Regions from separate parts of the Comamonas sp. AG1104 genome, predicted to be linked through region 2. Evidence: predicted binding sites of a transcription regulator. Region 2 holds the regulator's gene; the other holds the start of a gene.
What was found. The regulator FNR, encoded in region 2, switches genes on or off when oxygen is low (the NO sensors DNR and NnrR bind a similar motif). The targets are predictions, from matches to a motif close to TTGATNNNNATCAA.

Region 1: the regulator FNR is predicted to act here: its motif matches at 1,353-1,366, upstream of cydD (thiol reductant ABC exporter subunit CydD).

The regions. Positions count from the first base shown of each region.
Region 1 covers NZ_QQAS01000014.1:66,960-70,374, reverse strand. The annotation lists gene DFO48_RS24405 (nitronate monooxygenase family protein) at 272-1,228, shown strand; gene cydD (thiol reductant ABC exporter subunit CydD) at 1,469-3,202, shown strand; gene DFO48_RS24395 (amino acid ABC transporter ATP-binding/permease protein) at 3,199-3,415, shown strand, end outside.
Region 2 covers NZ_QQAS01000001.1:283,782-287,196, reverse strand. The annotation lists gene hemN (oxygen-independent coproporphyrinogen III oxidase) at 1-612, opposite strand, end outside; gene fnr (fumarate/nitrate reduction transcriptional regulator Fnr) at 881-1,603, shown strand; gene DFO48_RS01285 (hypothetical protein) at 1,667-1,930, opposite strand; gene DFO48_RS01280 (FixH family protein) at 2,188-2,493, opposite strand; gene ccoG (cytochrome c oxidase accessory protein CcoG) at 2,620-3,415, opposite strand, start outside.

The DNA.
Region 1 (3,415 bases), on a different contig from region 2:
GCCTGACGCAGCACCGCGTTCAGGCCTTTTTTGCGGCCGCTCCCATCACGATGCTCCTCCGTACACAGAGAAGGCAAAAACTGTTGCCCTGGGGACAGGGAGTGGCGCCATGGCAGGCGAAACTGGCCAAAGGCCAGTCGGACGGCTTCACCGTCGGCACATGCAAACGGTGAGCCGCCCTTCGAACTGCTTCTGAAATAAGAGCTGCCTGCGTATTTGGAACAAACGCTACAGCCCTTTTTTATTTATATAACGAAGAAGGAGACAACACATGTCCAAGCTGCCACCCGCCCTCAAAAAGCTGGCTTTGCCTGTCATCGGCTCGCCGCTTTTCATCATCAGCAATCCCAAGCTTGTCATTGAGCAGTGCAAGGCCGGTATTGTCGGCTCCATGCCTTCTCTCAATGCCCGTCCTGCCGAGCAACTGGAGGACTGGCTGGCAGAGATCACCGAGACTCTGGCGGCCTGGGACAAGGCCCATCCCGATCGTCCTTCGGCACCATTCGCCATCAATCAGATCGTGCACAAGAGCAATGACCGTCTTGAGCACGACATGCAGGTTTGCGCCAAGTACAAGGTGCCCATCATCATCACCAGCCTGGGCGCGCGTGAAGATGTGAATCAGGCCGTGCATAGCTGGGGCGGTGTGGTGCTGCACGACATCATCAACAACAAGTTTGCGCGCAAGGCCATTGAAAAAGGTGCCGATGGCCTGATCGCCGTGGCAGCCGGTGCTGGCGGCCATGCGGGTGTGAAGAGCCCGTTTGCCCTGGTGCAGGAAATTCGCCAATGGTTTGACGGCCCTCTGGCGCTGTCCGGCTCGATTGCCACGGGTGGCTCTATTCTGGCGGCCCAGGCCATGGGGGCGGACTTTGCCTATATCGGATCGGCCTTCATTGCGACCGACGAGGCGCGCGCCGTCGAAGCCTACAAGCAGGCGATTGTCGAAGGCAGCTCCGACGACGTGGTCTACAGCAATCTGTTCACAGGCGTGCATGGCAACTATCTGGCGCCTTCGATTCGTGCGGCCGGTCTGGATCCGGAAAACCTGCCCGAATCCGACCCCAGCAAGATGAACTTTGGCGGCGGTGCGCAAAAGGCCTGGAAGGATATCTGGGGCTGCGGCCAGGGTATCGGTGTCATTGACAAGGTGCAGTCAACGGCGGAGCTCGTGGCTCGCCTCAAGCGTGAGTACGCCGACGCCAAGGCAAGCCTGCTGGTTGCCTGAGGCAGTTCACTATCTTCTGTGCCAACGGCGTCCTCGGACGCCGTTTTTTATGGGCGGCTTACTTGCTTGATGTTGCTCAAGCACGACTTTTGCGAGGGTTAACCCTTGTTAAATCGCTTCGGAGTTGATGCGTATCAATGTAGGCCTGGTCCTGCAATTGGCTTTTGCATATCAAGTCATGATGATTGTCAAAAGAAGAGTAGTATTCCGTTAATTTCAGTAAATACTGAAAATTGAGAAATGCAGCGCGCCCCTTCTTCCCCCATCGACAATCGGACCGATACAGCACATGCCGAGCTGGCGAGCGTCATCCGTCGCCCCAGCGCGGGTGCTGTGTGGCAGGTGTTTGCCGGGCTGATATGGCTGCCACAGGCAGCCTTGCTGGCCTGGGCTGTGCAACTCATGGCCAACGGTCGGGGCATGGCGGCCGTCTGGCCCATGGCGGCTGGCGTGTTGTTACTGGGCTTGCTGCGAGCCTGGGCAGAAGGTCATGGCGGCATGCTGGCCAACCGTGCAGCGCGCGCGCAGCTGAGCAGCTTGCGCGCCCAGGTGGCGCAGTCGCTGGCTCAGACATCGCCGCTGGACAAAAGCCGACCGGCCTCGGGTCAGGCCGCCAGCGCCATGGCCGAGCAGGCCGAGGCCATTGTTCCGTGGCTGGCGCGTTACCAAAGCGCGATGTGGCGTGTGCGTCTGCTGCCAATGGTGATTCTGGCTGCCGTGGCCTTGCAGTCATGGGTAGCGGCTCTAATTTTGATGGTTGCCGCGCCGCTGATACCGCTCTTCATGGCGATCGTGGGCTGGCGTGCCAAGGCGGCTAGCGAAGAGCAGATGCTGCAGCTCGGTCATATGAACGCTTTCTTGCTGGACCGCCTGCGCGGCCTGAGCACGCTGCGTGCTCTGCATGCCGTGGAGCTGACGGGCCAGCGATTGCGTGACCATGCCGAAGACCTGCGCACCCGCACCATGCGCGTGCTGCGCATTGCCTTCCTGTCTTCTGCGGTGCTGGAGCTTTTCTCGGCGCTGGGCGTGGCCATGGTGGCCGTCTACATAGGCTTTCACCTGCTGGGCACGCTGAATTTCGGCGCCTGGGGTAGCAAGCTCGGTCTGGGCCAGGCCATGTTCGTGCTGCTGCTGGCACCGGCATTCTTCGAGCCGCTGCGCGATCTCTCGGCCGTCTGGCATGACAGGGCCGCCGGCGAGGCAGCACTGCAGACCTTGCAGAGCATGCAGGTTCAGTCCGTGCAGATTGTCGGTGCACAGCATGTCATCGATCCGGTGCTTCCGGGAAAAGCACCTCTATCGCCTGCCCGGCCTGTGTCTGTCTGCATTGCAGACCTCGAGGTTCAGGCGCCGGGCAGCGACTCCCGGCTCGCCCCCCTGTCTTTGCAGATAGAGGCAGGAGAGCATGTGGCGCTGTGGAGTCCCAGCGGCAGCGGCAAGTCCGTGCTGCTGGCGCAAATTGCCGGCCTCTTGCCAGTGCAGCAAGGCCGTATCGAAGTCGACCGGCAGACGCTTGACGCCGGCAGCGCAACTCAGCTGCGCCAGCGCATGGCCTGGCTGGGTCAGCTGCCACATGTCTTTGCCGGCTCGGCCGCGCGCAATATTGCGCTCGGGCGTAGCTATGTAGGGCCCGAGCAGGTTGCCGAAGCTACGCAGCAGGCGGCACTTGATGAGACCCTGGCGCATCGCCCCGGCGCAAGCCTGGGTGAGGGCGGTGCAGGACTTTCCGGTGGCGAGGTGGTGAGGCTGGCTCTGGCGCGCATGGCCGCGCAGACACAGGCGGGACTGCTGCTGGTCGATGAACCTACCGCTCATCTGGATCCTGAGACAGCGGCCCAGATCACGCAGTCTCTGCGCCATCTGGCCAGGGGGCGCACCATGTTGGTCGCCACCCACGACGCGCAACTGGCCGCTGCCATGGATCGTGTGATCGAACTGCCGCTGCTGCGACGAGTGCAGGAGCCGCAGCCATGAAGATGCGAGCCATTTCAATGTGCGAGATGCTGAAGCTGCTGGGCCAGATGGCGCCGCGCAATCTCTGGCTGGGCGGTGCCGCCCTGGCTGCGCTCACTGTGCTGATGGGTATGGCTTTGCTGGGCTTGTCGGGCTGGTTCATCACGGCCACGGCCCTGGCCGGGCTGGTGCCAGCCACAGCCTTGGTGTTCGATGTGTTCATGCCGTCGGCCG
Region 2 (3,415 bases):
CAGGCGGCGCGCCTCGGCCACCAACGCAAAGACTTGCTCGGCGGGCTGCTCGCGGTGCACCGCTTTCTGCACCGCGGGATCAAAGTCCTGCACGCCAAAGCTCAGTCGATTGAACCCCATGTCCTTGAGAGCTCTCAGCCGCTCGTTGCTGACGGTGCGCGGATCGACCTCGATGGAGTACTCGCCCGCCGGATCCAGCTTGAAATGCTCACGCATCAAGACCATCAGTTGCTGCAACTCGGCATCGCTGAAGAAGGTCGGTGTGCCTCCACCCAGATGCAGCTGGCTTACGAGCTGGCCTTTGCCGCAATGCTCGGTATGCATGGCCAGCTCTCGACTCAGGTAGTCCAGATACTCGGCAGCCTTTTCATGATGCTTGGTCACGATCTTGTTGCAGGCGCAGTAATAGCAAAGCGACTCACAGAACGGCACATGCACATAAACGGACAGGGGCAAAGCGCGCGAGCCGGAATGCGTCTTGCGCTGCTTTAGTGCCAGTATGTAGTCGTCTGCACCAAAAGCCTCAACAAAACGGTCGGCTGTTGGGAACGATGTGTAGCGTGGGCCGGGGATATCAAAGCGGCTCAGCAACTCAGGCGTGACTGCGGTCATAACTGGGAGTTAGGGTGCGCCCACACACTGTATGGAGCATATTTCAATGGAAATCAGATCCTGAAAATCATGCCCAAAATAGGCAAAAGCGCATGTTTTTGAACGAATATAGGCAATGTGCCCCAAGGCAATCACCCTGTCCTTGATGAAAATCAAGAGACTTCAAGGCAAGTGCTGCGACAATTTGATCCATCTCATCTTCAACCACGAGGTCAATGACCAGCGCGACTCTCCACTCTGTGCCTGTCTGCGCGGTTGCAAAAAGCCCATGAATCTTCAGACCATCAAAGCATCCTGCTCCAACTGCAATCTGCGTGAACTGTGCATGCCCATGGGCCTGGACGATGAACAAATGGAGCGCATTGACGAGATTGTGGCCACGCGCCGCAAAATCAAGCGCGGCGGGCTGCTGTTTCGCAATGGCGAAGAGTTCACTTCCCTGTATGCCATTCGAACCGGCTTCTTCAAGACCAGCGTGGCCACCGAAGACGGACGCGATCAGGTCACAGGCTTTCAGATGGCGGGCGAAATCATTGGTCTGGACGGCATCGTCAACGACCACCACACTTGCGATGCCGTGGCCCTTGAAGACGCCGAGGTCTGTGTCATGCCGTTTGACAAACTGGAGCAGCTCTCGCGCGAGGTCACGGCCCTGCAGAACCACGTGCACAAGGTCATGAGCCGCGAAATCGTGCGCGAGCATGGCGTGATGCTGCTGCTGGGCAGCATGCGCGCAGAAGAGCGCCTGGCGGCCTTTGTGCTGAACCTGGTCCAGCGTCTGTCGGCACGCGGCTTTTCGAAGTCGGAGCTGGTGCTGCGCATGACGCGTGAAGAAATCGGCAGCTATCTGGGCCTCAAGCTGGAAACCGTGAGTCGCACCTTCTCCAAGTTCGCCGAGGAAGGCATCATCGAAGTCAAGCAGCGCCACCTGCGCATTCTGGATACCGAGGCGCTCAAACGCATCGTCAACAGCCAGCAATGCCAGAGCTGAACCGAGTCAGCAGATGCACTCAAGACAAAGCCCGCGGACAGCGGGCTTTTTTGTCTGGGCGAATTACTCGGGCAGAGGCTCGGAAACAATGCCGCCATTGAGATCGCTGACGGAGCGCCCCAGCATCACCGTCATCGCACCTCCCATCAGGGTCACGACCCAGAAGGCAAAAAAAGCGACCGTATAGATGGCCTGGCGCGACCAGTCCAGAGGGGAGCCCAGCCAGTGCACATCCAGCGGGTCCACAAAGGCAAAAACCACCATCTCCATGATTGCCGCCGCCAGAAAGGCCGGCCAGACAATCCACATCCAGCGTCGAGCATCCATCCTGATTCTCCTTGGGCTGTGGGCTTGGTCATATTTTGCACAACAGTGGTGACCATTCATGCAGGACTGCGGGCATGCACCGTGGCGGGAAACCCTGAATTACTCTCTTTTCAGTAGCACCCTGCGCCTTCCTAATAACAAAAAACCATTTATTGCTGCATCAACGTTAGACAGAGCATGCGCAGCACGCTCTGATTTTGATATCGGGAACAAAAAAGGCCGCAAAAGCGACCTTGGCGGAGCAAGCGCCGGAGCGCTCAGCGATCCAGCGGATGATCCTTGGCTGGAGTGGCCGCATGATTGCGGCCGGTGACTGCAGGGGCCATGCTTTTTTCACTTTCGCTCAGGCGCTGGTTGATTTCCATGCCATGGCGGTAGTAGTCAGGGTCAATCACGGGATCGGGCCTGCTCAGTGCGATGTATGCGGTGACAAAGCCGGCAATCACCACGATCACAGGGCCGGCGATGATGAGCCAGACATGGGCAAACTTCCACCACGGCTTGCCGTCCTCGGGGTGGATGATCTTGGCCGTTTGCGAGACCTTGGCTTGTGCTGCCGACATGATGAAACCTCTTTCCAAAATTCTGGCCACCCAGGCACATATGGCAAGGTGGCATAGATTGCTGCCGATTGGCAGTGTCCTTGTCCGGCCTCCGTGATGGCCCACGAAGACCGGCAAGACCTGGCATTAACGCGGCACCAGGAATACCGTCTTCTCGGAAATACGCCCTGCTCCGGCAGTCACTGCATCCACATTGAAGTGTACGGGGTGCGAGCCGGGAGCTGCTGAGCCATACGGAATCTGCAGCCGCACCGCAATGCCGCGCGTCTCGGCAGGGCCAACGGTCACTTCCTGCTCGGATGCGACTTCCAGATTCTCCAGGCCCACGGCGCTGATACGGTAGTGCTGCTCGGACTCGGTGGCGTTCATGATCTGCAGACGGTAGACGTTCTCCAGCTTGCCTCCCGCCACGATGCGCGAAAGCGCAGCACGGTCGCGAATCACGTCGACCTTGAGCGGCTCGCGCAGCACCAGACTGGCGATCATGGCGGCGCTCAGGGCCACCAGCACGGCCGAGTAGATCAACACACGGGGGCGGAAAATGCGGCGGATCACCTGCACCTGCTTCCAGGCCTTGGCCACGGCATTCTGAGTGGTCAGCCGGATCAGGCCGCGCGGATACTCCATCTTGTCCATCACGGAGTTGCAGGCATCGATGCACAGACCGCAGCCAATGCACTCGTACTGCAGCCCTTTGCGGATATCGATGCCCACGGGGCAGACCTGAACGCAAAGCTTGCAATCTATGCAGTCCCCCAGACCCTGAGCCTTGTAGTCAACGTCCTTCTTGCGCGGACCACGAGCTTCGCCACGTTCGGCGTCGTAGCTGACGATCATGGTGTCCTTGTCGAACATGGCACTCTGAAAGCGTGCATAGGGACACATGTACTTGCAGACCTGCTCGCGCATATAGCCAGCATTG